2 regions of the Pseudomonas salicis genome follow, and region 2 is predicted to be linked to the other one. Evidence: predicted binding sites of a transcription regulator. Region 2 holds the regulator's gene; the other holds the start of a gene.
The links. The regulator FliA, encoded in region 2, starts transcription of late flagellar genes. The targets are predictions, from matches to a motif close to CTAAAGTTTNNNNNNNNNNNGCCGNTAA.

Region 1: motA (flagellar motor stator protein MotA) is a predicted target of FliA. The motif match lies at 4,695-4,722, and genes of this name have one in related genera.

Annotation. Positions count from the first base shown of each region.
Region 1 covers NZ_JBSKHU010000005.1:241,547-248,121, reverse strand. Annotated here, with positions in the region: gene queG (tRNA epoxyqueuosine(34) reductase QueG) at 1-175, shown strand, start outside; gene ACWKWE_RS19590 (trimeric intracellular cation channel family protein) at 282-893, opposite strand; gene orn (oligoribonuclease) at 998-1,534, opposite strand; gene rsgA (small ribosomal subunit biogenesis GTPase RsgA) at 1,642-2,673, shown strand; gene motB (flagellar motor protein MotB) at 2,733-3,770, opposite strand; gene motA (flagellar motor stator protein MotA) at 3,774-4,625, opposite strand; gene ACWKWE_RS19565 (HDOD domain-containing protein) at 4,837-6,372, shown strand; gene ACWKWE_RS19560 (rhodanese-like domain-containing protein) at 6,417-6,575, shown strand, end outside.
Region 2 covers NZ_JBSKHU010000008.1:86,836-93,410, reverse strand. Annotated here, with positions in the region: gene ACWKWE_RS26170 (chemotaxis protein CheA) at 1-1,970, opposite strand, end outside; gene ACWKWE_RS26165 (protein phosphatase CheZ) at 2,100-2,888, opposite strand; gene ACWKWE_RS26160 (chemotaxis response regulator CheY) at 2,908-3,282, opposite strand; gene fliA (RNA polymerase sigma factor FliA) at 3,555-4,295, opposite strand; gene fleN (flagellar synthesis regulator FleN) at 4,292-5,125, opposite strand; gene flhF (flagellar biosynthesis GTPase FlhF) at 5,244-6,575, opposite strand, start outside.

The sequences.
Region 1 (6,575 bases), on a different contig from region 2:
GGGGTATGAACGGTGGCTGAGGAATCTAGCGGTGGGGCTGGGCAATGCGCCTTCTACCATTCCGGTGATCGAAGCGTTGAAATCGCGTCTGAGCGATCCGTCAGAGATGGTGCGCGAGCATGTGGAATGGGCATTGCGGCAGCATGGCGTTAACCAGCCAACTCAAAACCTGTAGGAGTGAGCTTGCTCGCGACAGGGTTCTTTCAGACGCTGCATCTTTGAATGTGCTGGAGAATCGCGAGCAAGCTCACTCCTACAAAAGTCTCCACCCAGTCTCAAATTCAATGCCCATCCTTGTACACGAACTTGGGCATTTCCCAGTGGTACTTGATCGCCAGCAGACGCAGCAACAGCCCGCCCGACAAGGTAATCAGCGTGCCCTGCTCGATCGGCAACCCCGCCCACTGGCACAGCAAAAAGCACCAGGCGGCAGCGAACGAGACACTGGCGTACAGCTCGCGCCGGAAGATCAGCGGGATGTCGTTGCAGAAGATGTCTCGCAGGATGCCGCCAAAAGTCCCGGTGATCACCCCGCTGACCGCCGCCACCAGCATGCCCAGCCCCATGTCCAACGCCGTCGTGCAGCCGATGATCGTAAACGCCACCAGACCCAAGGCGTCGAGCACCAGGAACAGCGAGCGGAGGTGGCGCATCAGCGGTGCAATAAAGATCGTCACCAAAGCGGCCAAAGTGGTGAGAATCAAGTATTCCGGATGTTTCACCCACGTCAGCGGATAGTGGCCCAACAGCACGTCGCGCGCCGAACCGCCTCCCAGCGCCGTGATGCAGGCAATCAGCACCACGCCAAACCAGTCCATGCCGCGACGTCCGGCAGACAGCGCGCCAGTCATGGCCTCGGCAGTGATGGCGATCAGGTAAAGCATCAACAGCATGGTGGCGATCCGTGCGAAAGAGGGACGCAGTTTGAAACGCTTAGAAGCGCTTGCCCGCGGTTACGGTGTTCCTGTCACGGGCAAGCAAACGCCTACTCGACGCATCAGACTTTGATGAAATGCTCGCGATAAAAACGCAACTCGGCGATGGATTCACGAATGTCGTCCAGCGCCAGGTGGGTGCTGCCCTTCTTGAATTTCAGCTCCGGCGACCAGCGTGCCGCCAGCTCCTTGAGCGTCGAAACATCGAGGTTGCGGTAATGGAAGTAGTTTTCCAGGGTCGGCATGCGCTTATAAAGGAAGCGGCGATCCTGGCAGATGCTGTTGCCGCAGATCGGCGAGCTGCGTTCCGGCACCCACTGTTTGATGAAATCCAGAGTCATGGCTTCCGCCTCGGCAGTGGAAATGGTGCTTTCGCGCACGCGCTGGGTCAGGCCTGAACCGCCGTGCTGACGGGTGTTCCACTCGTCCATGCCATTCAACAGGTCATCGCTTTGATGCACGGCGATGACCGGACCTTCGGCCAGAGTGTTCAGCTCGCTGTCGGTGATGATGGTCGCCATCTCGATGATGACGTCGTTGTCAGGGTCCAGACCGGTCATTTCCAGGTCGATCCAGATCAGATTCTGCTTGTTCTGCATATGTCGGCTCCTCAGCGTAGGCGCGCAGTTTAGCGTAGCCGAGCGTGCTAGACTCCCCCGCGCTTTACCCAATTAGCAGCTTTTGCATTCCGGATCTCAGAACACCCATGGCCAAACGCCAACTCAACCGCCGCCAAAACTGGCGCATCGAAAAGATTCAAGGCGAGCGCGCTGCCCGTGCCGCCAAACGTGAATCCCAAGCACTGGAAACGCTGGAAGGCGGCGACCTGGGTCCCGAGCAGACGGGGCTGGTCATCGCTCACTTCGGCGTTCAGGTGGAAGTCGAGGCACAGGAAGGCGAACTGAGCGGTCAGGTGTTCCGCTGCCATTTGCGGGCCAACCTGCCAGCGCTGGTAACCGGCGATAGAGTCGTCTGGCGGGCAGGCAATCAGGGCATTGGTGTGATCGTCGCCCAATTGCCGCGCAACACCGAGCTGTGCCGCCCGGACACCCGGGGCCAGCTCAAGCCGGTGGCCGCCAACGTCGACATGATTGTCATCGTGTTCGCCCCCGCGCCTGAACCTCATGCCAACTTGATCGACCGGTATCTGGTGGCTGCGGAACACGCCGGGATTCGCCCGCTGTTGCTGCTGAACAAATTCGACCTGATCAACGACGAGAATGCCCCGGCGCTGAATGCGCTGCTGGCGGTCTATCGGACATTGGGCTACCCGGTGCTGGAAGTGTCGGCTCATCACGGCAACGGCATGCAACAGTTGCAAGACTTGCTCGACAGCCACATCAGTGTGTTCGTTGGTCAGTCGGGCGTGGGCAAATCGTCCCTGGTCAACAGCTTGTTGCCGGAAGTCGGCACGCGGGTCGGGCCTTTGTCGGAGTATTCCGGCCAAGGGACTCACACCACGACCACCGCCCGCCTGTTCCACTTCCCCCGTGGCGGCGATCTGATCGACTCCCCCGGCATTCGTGAATTCGGCCTGGGTCATGTGAGCCGCGCCGACGTCGAAGCGGGCTTCATCGAATTCAACGACCTGCTGGGCCGCTGCCGCTTCCGCGATTGCAAACATGATCGCGAACCGGGGTGTGCGCTGCTCAAGGGTTTGGAAGATGGCCGCGTGCAGCAACAGCGGATGAACAGCTATCGCTCGATCATCGCGAGTTTGCCGGATAGCAGTTACTAAAACCTGCCGCACACAAAAACGCCGCGATCATCGCGGCGTTTTTTTGCTCGAACCGGGTATCAGTTCTTGGTCTCGTCGATCTTCAGTTGCCCCTGATCGAAGAGGTTCAGCTTCTGCCGAATCTCATGGGGCTGGGCGTAGGCCTGGGGATCGACGGCAGGCGCGGCGGTCGATGCCCCCGGTTTGGCGCCCGGCGCCGTCGGCGAGGTTGGAGCGGGAGCAGCATCCGATTTAGGCGCGTCCCCCGTCCCTTGTGCACCCTCAATACGCTGCTGGGCCTTTTTGGTCAGGACCACGATATCGATACGACGGTTGATCGGGTTGGTGGGGCTGTCCTTGTCATAAAGCGCCGACGACGCATAACCCACCACACGAGCGACTTGCGGGTCTGGATAGCCACCCGCCGTCAATGCACGGCGAGCAGCGTTGGCGCGGTTGGCCGACAGCTCCCAGTTACCGAAACCGTTGTTGCCCACGAAAGGCGTCGCATCGGTGTGACCACTCACGCTGATCTTGTTCGGCACCGCTTTGATGGTGTCGGCCATGGCCAGCAGAATGTCTTCGAAATACGGCTTCAGACGCGCGCTGCCGATGTCGAACATAGGCCGGTTTTCAGCGTCCATGATCTGGATACGCAGGCCGTCCTGAGTGATCTCAAACAGGATCTGATCCTTGAACTTCGCCAGTTGCGGGTTCTCGTTGACCTTGGTCTGCAGCTCCTGCAACAGCATCTCCAGCCGCTCTTGCTCGACCTGCTCGGCCGCTGCGTCTTCCTTGTCGGCGTCCACAGGCACCTTGTCCGGCGCCGGGGTGGATTTCACTTCAGGGTTGAGCGTCTGGTCGGGCGACATCTCGGGCGAACCGCCCAGGTCGATCACGTAAGGCGAGCCACTGTCAGAAAACCCGACCGGGTCTTTGAAGTAACCGGCAATGGCGATCAACTGCTCGGGCGTGGCCGAGGACATCAGCCACAGCACGAGGAAGAACGCCATCATCGCCGTCGCGAAGTCGGCGAAGGCAATTTTCCAGGCGCCGCCGTGGTGGCCGCCGCCGAAGCGCTTTACGCGCTTGACGATAATGGGCTGATTATTTTCCATGAATCAACGACCGCGAACAGCTTGTTCCAGCTCGCTGAAGCTGGGGCGGTGCGCTGGATAGAGAACCTTGCGACCGAATTCGACAGCCAGTGAAGGCGGCACGCCTGAGGCCGACGCCACCAGCGATGCCTTGATCGACTCGAACACGTTCATTTCTTCTTTGGCGTCGTGGGCCAGGCACTGAGCCAGTGGGCCGAAGAAGCCGTATGCCGCGAGAATACCGAAGAACGTACCGACGAGCGCCGCACCGACGTGCATACCGATCGCGGCCTTGTCACCAGAACCCAGGGACGCCATGGTCACCACGATACCAAGTACCGCCGCCACGATACCGAAACCGGGCATACCGTCCGCCACGCCGGTGACGGCGTGAGAAGGATGCTCCAGCTCTTCCTTCATGCTCAGCAGTTCCATGTCGAACAGGCCTTCCAGCTCGTGGGGAGCCATGTTGCCGGACGACATGATGCGCAGGTAATCGCAGATGAACGCGATCATCTTGGTGTCTTTGAGCACGCTGGGGTATTTGGCGAAGATCGGACTGTTTTCAGGCTCTTCGATATCGCCCTCGATGGCCATCATGCCTTCGCGGCGGCTCTTGTTGAGGATCTCGTAGATCAGCCCCAGCACCTCCAGATAGAAGGCGTGAGTGAAGCGTGAACCGAACATCTTCACGGACTTCTTGATCACGTGCATGGTCATATAGCCCGGGTTCGCCTGCAAAAATGCACCGAACGCGGCACCACCGATGATCAACACCTCGAAAGGCTGAATCAACGCAGCAATTTGACCATGGGAAAGTACGTAGCCGCCGAGGACGCTCGCGAAAACGACGATGATGCCGATAATTTTTGCCATAGATAAAGAATACTTACTGAGTCGGGTTCATGGTCATTGTGCGAGAAGCGTTCAAAACTCTTGTTCTACTTATCGGCATGAGTGCGCCAGACTATAGTGAAATCAAGCGAAAATCCTGCCTGGCGTCTGGCCCGGGTCTAGCAGCACGAAGGCCAGCATGATGCCATCATTCGACGCCGATCAAAACCTCCCAGCCGTACGGGCCTTGTGAATGCAATCAGATAAAGCCTCCCCGCTCCTCGTTCCGCAGACACTCGATGCCTGGGTCAAGCAGCTAGACAGTCTCGCCCTGCCTGTTCCCGCCGTCGCGCATGCGAAGGTCAATGCCGCGCTGAACGACAGCCGCAGATCGCTGCGCGAGATTGCTGAGTTGATGCAGGACAGCCCGGCACTGGTCCTCAGCGTGCTGCGCGAAGCCAATGTGCACAGCGGCGGCCTGACCGAACCGGCCGAAAGCCTTGAAGTGGCGCTGAATAGACTGGGGCTTGCCCGCACCGGCACTTTGCTTGCGCGATTGCCGAGCGTGGAACTGCAACAAATCCCGGTCGCACTGCGCCAACTGCAACTGATCAGCCAGCACGCCACACAACAGGCGTACGGGCTGTTTGCGAATCAGTTGGCGCGTCTATGGCAAGACATTCATTTGGGGAGCCTGCTGTTCCTCGCGCCACTGTGGCCCATGGCACTGGCCCATCCCAAGTTGCTGGAAGAGTGGGAATTGCGGGTTATCCACAAAGGAGAGTGCGCCAAGACTGTGGAAAAAGCCTTGTTCGGCGTGCGCCTGGTGCAACTGTGCCAGGCATTGGCGGAGCGTTGGCAACTGCCGATCTGGGTCACACAGGGCTATCACCTGCTAATGCGCGAACAGCGCAGTCTGGTGAAGGTGTTGCGCATCGCCCACGAGAGCGATGATCCGCTCAAACAACAGCAAGCGCTGGATGCCGATCTGCCTTTGCGCCGCTGGTTCAATCAGCCCGCCAACACCATTCTTCTGGCCAATGGCCTGGCGCTATCGGCACAACAAGCGTGGGACTCGCCGCACAATCTGCGCTGGCAATTGCTGACCAGCCTTTATTTGCAACAGCCCTTCGATGACCTTCAACAACAGGTGCACCAGAACGCCGCTGCCAGCGCTCGTCAACACGCAGCGCCCGGCGTTTGGCATCCGGCCGAAGCCTTGTTGTGGCCTTGGGACACTCGGCGGGTGCACAAAGGCTTGCTGCCTGCGCCACCGCCGTCCGCTGAAGCGCTGCAAGTCTGGCGCAAGCACTGCGGCGAGCTGCTGAAAGAACCCAGCGCCTTCACCAATGCCATGCACCTGACGACCACGGCGCGAGACGCTCTGATCGCTTCGGGCATGCAACGGGCCGTGCTGCTGATGATCGACCGTAAAACCGACACCCTGCGAGTGCATCAAATCGCCGGCGTGGACAAATCCGCCGCCGCGCTGCTCATCCCTTATAAAGACAGCACGGTCCTGCAACGCCTGTTGGCCCAAGCCACACAGTTGCGTCTGAACGCCAGCAACAACGCCCAGTTTTCGGCCTTGCTGCCCCCGCAACTGCGCAATCTGTTTTCGGGTGAAAACCTGTTGATCCGATCACTGGCCAGCAATGGCCGGGTCATCATGGTGATCGTCGCCGATCAGGGGGGTGGGCCTTTCTCGGAAGTGACGGTGCAAGCCTTCGGAAAAACCGGGCAATGCATAGAGAAAGCGCTGACAACCTTTAGCCATCGCAATGGCTGACGGCTGAGCTACAATTCGCCTCTTTTCATGATCTGGAGACACCCATGTCTGCCTTCTCAAGCTTGCCGCTGGTCATCGAGCCCGCAGACCTGCAGGCACGCCTCGGCGCTTCAGAACTGATCCTGGTCGACCTGACCAGCGCCGCCCGCTATGAAGCCGGTCATCTCCCCGGCGCTCGTTTCGTCGACCCGAAACGTACCCAA
Region 2 (6,575 bases):
ACCAGCGGGAACGCGAACGCCTGGTTGCCCAGCATCACCATCAGGGTCGGCATGATCGCCAGGGTCAACGGGACCTTGATGACGATCTTCGAGCCTTGGCCCTTGGTCGAGTAGATGTTGATGGTGCCGTTGAGCTGGGCGATCTTGGTTTTCACCACGTCCATGCCCACGCCACGGCCCGACACGTCGGAAATCTCGGTCTTGGTCGAGAAGCCCGGCGCGAAGATCAGGTTGTAGCAGTCGGTGTCGCTCAGGCGATCCGCCGCATCCTTGTCCATCACCCCACGCTTGACCGCGATGGCGCGCAGCACCGCCGGGTCCATACCTTTGCCGTCATCGGAAATCGACAGCAGGATGTGGTCGCCTTCCTGTTCCGCCGAGAGCACTACGCGACCGCCACGGGCTTTGCCCGATGCTTCGCGCTCTTCCGGCGATTCGATGCCGTGGTCAACCGCGTTGCGCACCAAGTGGACCAGCGGGTCGGCCAGGGCCTCGACCAGGTTCTTGTCGAGGTCGGTTTCTTCACCGACCAGTTCAAGGTTGATTTCTTTCTTGAGCTGACGGGCCAGATCGCGAACCAGTCGCGGGAAGCGACCGAAGACTTTCTTGATCGGCTGCATCCGGGTCTTCATGACGGCGGTTTGCAGGTCAGCGGTGACCACGTCCAGGTTGGACACGGCCTTGGACATGGCTTCATCGCCGCTGTTGAGGCCCAGGCGCACCAGACGGTTACGCACCAGCACCAACTCGCCGACCATGTTCATGATTTCGTCCAGCCGCGCGGTGTCGACGCGCACGGTGGTTTCGGCTTCGGTCGGGGCCTTGTCGGCGGCTGCCGGTGCAGGTGCCCGGGCCGGTGCTGTCGGGGCCGGTGCTGCCGCTGCAGGGGCTGGCGCAGCGGCCGCTTTTGCAGGCGCAGGTGCCGCAGCCGGAGCAGGCGCGGCCGCCGGTTTGGCTGGCTCGGCTTTGGGGGCCTCGGCCTTGGCCGGTTCGGCTTTTTTCACGGGTGCCGTGGCAACGGGCGCGCTCGCGGCAACATCCGCCGAGAAGGTGCCCTTGCCATGCAGTTGGTCGAGCAGCGCTTCGAATTCGTGATCGGTGATTTCATCCGACGCCGGGGCGCCGGACTCGGCAGCGGCAGGCGCGGCCGCCACTGGAGCAGGGGCAACGGCTGTCGCTGTGTCGGCGGAAAACGAGCCTTTGCCGTGCAGTTGATCAAGCAACGCTTCGAATTCGTCGTCGGTGATTTCATCGCTGGCAGGCGCGGCAGCCGGCGCAGAAGACGCAGCCGGTGCAGCAGCAGGCGCCACGGCATCGACCGCGAACTGGCCTTTGCCATGCAGTTGATCCAGCAGGGATTCAAATTCGGCGTCGGTGATTTCGTCGCTGGCGGCTTCCGTTGCAGGCGCAGCGGGTGCCGGTGCCGGTGGCGCAGACACGGCTGCGCTCGCCGCTTCCGCCTTCACGGCATTCAGCGAGTCCAGCAGTTGTTCGAATTCGTGATCGGTGATGTCGTCGGAAGGCGCTTCGGCCACCTCTTCAACTACCGGCGCAGGGGCAGCGGCGATTTCGTCGGCAGACGCAGGCTCGGCCAGACGCGACAGCGCGGCGAGCAGCTCTGGCGTGGCCGGGGTCACGTCCGAACGCTCACGGACCTGGCCGAACATGCTGTTGACGGTGTCCAGTGCTTCGAGCACGACATCCATGAGTTCCGCGTCGACCCGGCGCTCACCTTTGCGCAGGATGTCGAACACGTTTTCGGCGATGTGGCAGCATTCGACCAGCTCGTTGAGCTGGAGGAAGCCTGCGCCCCCTTTTACAGTGTGAAAACCGCGAAAAATTGCATTGAGCAGGTCCGCATCGTCCGGTCGGCTTTCCAGCTCGACCAACTGTTCGGACAACTGCTCCAGAATCTCGCCGGCCTCTACCAGAAAATCCTGAAGGATCTCTTCATCGGCGCCGAAGCTCATTGGGGGTGCTCCTAAAATTAACCGTCAACCGATCCAGGAGCTGCGTCGATGGCCTGCGCGCATTGCCTTCGTCGAGACATTGGCGCGCAAGCCCACAGCCACTTTCACATAGAACCCTGGCTCTGGATTTCAGAAGCCGAGGCTGGATAGCAGATCGTCTACATCATCCTGACCGGATACGACGTCTTCACGTTTATCGGCATGAATCTGCGGACCTTCACCCTTGGAATGAAGTTTTTCCTGTTCTTTTTGCTTACGGAACTCTTCCTGGTCGTGTTCGATCCCGGCGAAGCGATCGACCTGACTGGCCATCAGCACCAACTTGAGCAAATTGCTCTCGACTTCGGTCACCAGCGTGGTCACACGCTTGATCACCTGGCCGGTCAGGTCCTGATAGTCCTGAGCCAGCAGAATGTCGTTCAGGTGACTGGCGACCTCGTGGGTCTCCTTCTCGCTGCGGGTCAGAAAACCTTCGACGCGGCGGGCCAGATCACGAAACTCTTCAGCACCGATTTCGCGGCGCATGAAGCGGCCCCAATCGACGCTCAACGCCTTGGCGTCGGCGCTCAGGCCGTTCATCAGCGGTGTGCTCTGCTCCACCAGGTCCATCGTGCGGTTGGCCGCGCCTTCAGTGAGGCGGACAACGTACGACAGACGCTCGGTGGCATCCGTGATCTGCGACACTTCCTCGGCTTGCGGCATGTGCGGGTCAATCTGGAAATTGACGATTGCACTGTGCAGCTCGCGCGTCAGCTTGCCCACTTCCTGATACAGGCCGCGGTCCCGGGTCTGATTAAGCTCATGGATAAGTTGCACGGCGTCGCCGAACTTGCCTTTTTCGAGGCTGGCGACCAGTTCTTGTGCGTGTTTCTTCAGGGTCGACTCGAAGTCACCCATTGTCGAATCTTTGGAATCCATAGCGCCCTCACAGCGGACATCAGGAATTGACGCGCTCGAATATCTTCTCGATCTTTTCTTTGAGCACCTGAGCCGTGAAAGGCTTGACCACGTAACCGTTCACGCCCGCCTGAGCGGCTTCGATGATCTGCTCGCGCTTGGCTTCGGCGGTCACCATCAACACAGGCAGGTGACGCAGACGTTCGTCGGCACGCACCTGACGCAGCAGGTCGATGCCGGACATGCCAGGCATGTTCCAGTCGGTCACCAGAAAGTCAAAAGCACCGCTCTGCAGCATCGGCAATGCGGTGGTACCGTCATCTGCTTCGGCCGTGTTGGTGAACCCAAGGTCACGCAACAGGTTTTTTATGATCCGCCGCATCGTTGAAAAGTCATCAACGATGAGGATTTTCATGTTCTTGTCCAATTCGACCTCCAAGCAGTCTTTAACGCGCCCAGTGCCTGGACGCGCGTTCAATCAATACCGGCAACATCGCTCCACCGGTCACACGAAAACGAGGGGGCCTTTCGAAGAAACACGTGATGAGCGCCACGGAAAAAGTCCGAAGACCTGATCCCAGCGGCTCCTGCCTTGTCCCTTTTGCTTCCCACACAACGCCTTGCACAGCCGGCCTTACCACCCAAAACGCAGGCATCTTTGTGAAAAGACGGGCCCGCGTCAATGCGTCAACGCGCGCGCCATTCTCCCAACCGGCCCCGCAGACGTGCGGCGCACTGGCTATGCAGCTGGCTGACACGGGATTCGCTGACCCCCAAGACCTCCCCGATCTCTTTGAGGTTCAGCTCTTCGTCGTAGTACAACGCCAGCACCAGGCGCTCACGCTCGGGCAAGTTGGCGATGGCGTCCGCCAGCGCGCTCTGGAAACGTTCATCTTCCAGATCCCGCGACGGTTCGAGCGACTGGCTCGCGCCGTCCTCGTGCAACCCTTCATGCTCGCCGTCCTGCAACAGGTCGTCGAAGCTGAACAAGCGGCTGCCCAAGGTATCGTTCAGAATCCCGTAGTAATCGTCGAGACTCAATTGAAGTTCGGCCGCAACTTCATGATCTTTAGCGTCGCGACCGGTTTTCGCTTCAATTGCACGAATCGCGTCACTGACCATGCGCGTATTGCGGTGGACCGAGCGTGGCGCCCAGTCCCCCTTGCGCACTTCATCGAGCATCGCGCCGCGAATACGAATGCCGGCGTATGTCTCGAAACTCGCACCCTTGGTGGAGTCGTATTTGGTCGACACTTCGAGCAGGCCGATCATGCCGGCCTGGATCAGATCCTCGACCTGCACGCTGGCCGGCAGACGCGCCAGCAAGTGGTAGGCGATGCGCTTGACCAAAGGGGCATAGCGCTCGATCAGCTCATACTGAGAATCTTTGGACGATTTGCTGTACATGCGATAGCCACTTGCAGTCATGACACAGGCCCTGCACTGGTCTGATGAACCAGGCGCTCAACGAAAAATTCAAGGTGGCCTCGCGGGTTCGCCGGCAATGGCCAGGTATCGACCTTCTGCGCAATGGCCTTGAACGCCAGCGCGCATTTGGAACGTGGAAACGCTTCGTACACCGCACGCTGTTTCTGCACGGCCTTGCGCACGCATTCGTCGTACGGCACGGCGCCGACGTATTGCAGGGCCACGTCGAGGAAACGGTCGGTGACCTTGGTCAGCTTGGCGAACAGGTTGCGGCCTTCCTGCGGGCTCTGCGCCATGTTGGCCAGCACGCGGAAACGGTTCATGCCGTAGTCGCGGTTCAGCAGTTTGATCAGCGCGTAGGCGTCGGTGATCGAGGTCGGCTCATCGCAGACCACCAACAGCACTTCCTGCGCGGCGCGCACGAAGCTGACCACCGATTCGCCGATCCCGGCAGCGGTGTCGATCACCAGTACGTCCAGGTTGTCGCCGATGTCGCTGAACGCCTGAATCAGACCCGCGTGTTGCGCAGGGCTCAGGTGAACCATGGTCTGGGTGCCCGACGCCGCAGGCACGATGCGCACACCGCCCGGGCCCTGCAACAGAACATCGCGCAGCTCGCAGCGTCCTTCGATGACGTCCGCCAAGGTGCGTTTAGGGGTCAGCCCCAACAATACGTCAACGTTGGCGAGACCCAGATCGGCGTCCAGCAACATGACGCGACGTCCCAACTCGGCCAGGGCCAGCGAGAGGTTCACTGACACGTTGGTCTTGCCGACGCCACCTTTGCCACCGGTCACCGCGATAACCTGTACGGGATGCATGCTGCCCATGTTAATTTTTTACCTTGTCTTGCTTAGACCAAAGCCACATTTCGGGCTGCACGTTCACTGCGTGAACAATGCTTGGCAGACCATCGATGCAGGTATATTCCACTGTCATTTTCCTTACCTAGCCCGCGCGCTTGCCGGGGCTGTGATAAAGATCCGCAAACATATCCGCCATCGCTTCCTCGCTAGGCTCCTCCTGCATCTGAACGCTGACAGCCCTGCTGACCAACTGATGCCGACGTGGCAGATGCAGATCATCCGGAATGCGCGGGCCATCGGTGAGATAGGCCACGGGCAATTCATGTGTCACCGCCAGGCTCAGCACTTCGCCGAGGCTGGCGGTTTCGTCGAGCTTGGTCAGGATGCACCCGGCCAAACCGCAACGCTTATAACTGTGGTACGCCGCCGTCAGCACCTGCTTCTGGCTGGTGGTGGCGAGCACCAGGTAATTGCGCGCCTTGATCCCGCGACCGGCCAGACTCTCCAGTTGCAGGCGTAGGGCCGGATCACTGGCTTGCAAGCCGGCGGTGTCAATCAACACCACACGCTTGCGCAGCAACGGCTCCAGCGCCTGAGCCAGCGATTGACCGGGGTCAACGTGGGTCACCGGCACATTGAGAATGCGGCCCAGCGTCTTGAGCTGTTCCTGCGCCCCGATGCGGAAGCTGTCCATGCTCACCAGCGCGATGTTTTGTGCGCCGTACTTCAACACGTAACGCGCCGCCAGCTTGGCCAGCGTCGTGGTCTTGCCCATGCCTGCCGGGCCGACCATCGCAATCACACCGCCCTCTTCCAGCGGCTCGACATCCGGCGTGACGATCATGCGCGCCAGGTGCGCCAGCAACATGCGCCAGGCGTGGGGCTGATCGTCGGTGTCCGGCACCATCGCCAGCAGGTCACGGGACAGAGGCCCCGACAGACCGACGCGTTGCAGACGGCGCCACAGGTTCGCCTGTTGCGGGCGGCTGCCTTGCAGTTGGTTCCAGGCCAGCGAACCCAGCTGGACTTCCAGCAGTTCACGCAGGCCATTCAATTCAGAGCGCATCGAGTCGTACGCACGCTGGCTGATGCCCGGCTCGGCCGATTGACGCTCGGCGCGTTCAGCACGATCAGCCGCAATGGCCGCGTGGATAGACGGGCGAAAGGGTTCGTCCAGCGTCGGTTCGATTTGTTTGCTGTCGTCCATGGCCACGCCGGTGAACAGCTGGCGATTGGCGACGGTGTCCAGCTCGCTGCGATGGGTCAGCTCGGCCTGAGCGGTCACGATGCGCGATTGGGTCTTGCGCAGTTCGTCTTCCAGCTCGATGTTCGGCACGCGCGGGGCCAGCGCAGACAATTTGTAGTCCAGTGCGGCAGTCAGTTCCACACCGCCTGCGATCCGCCGATTCCCGATGATGGCGGCTTCAGCGCCCAGCTCATCGCGAACCAGTTTCATGGCTTGTCGCATATCGGC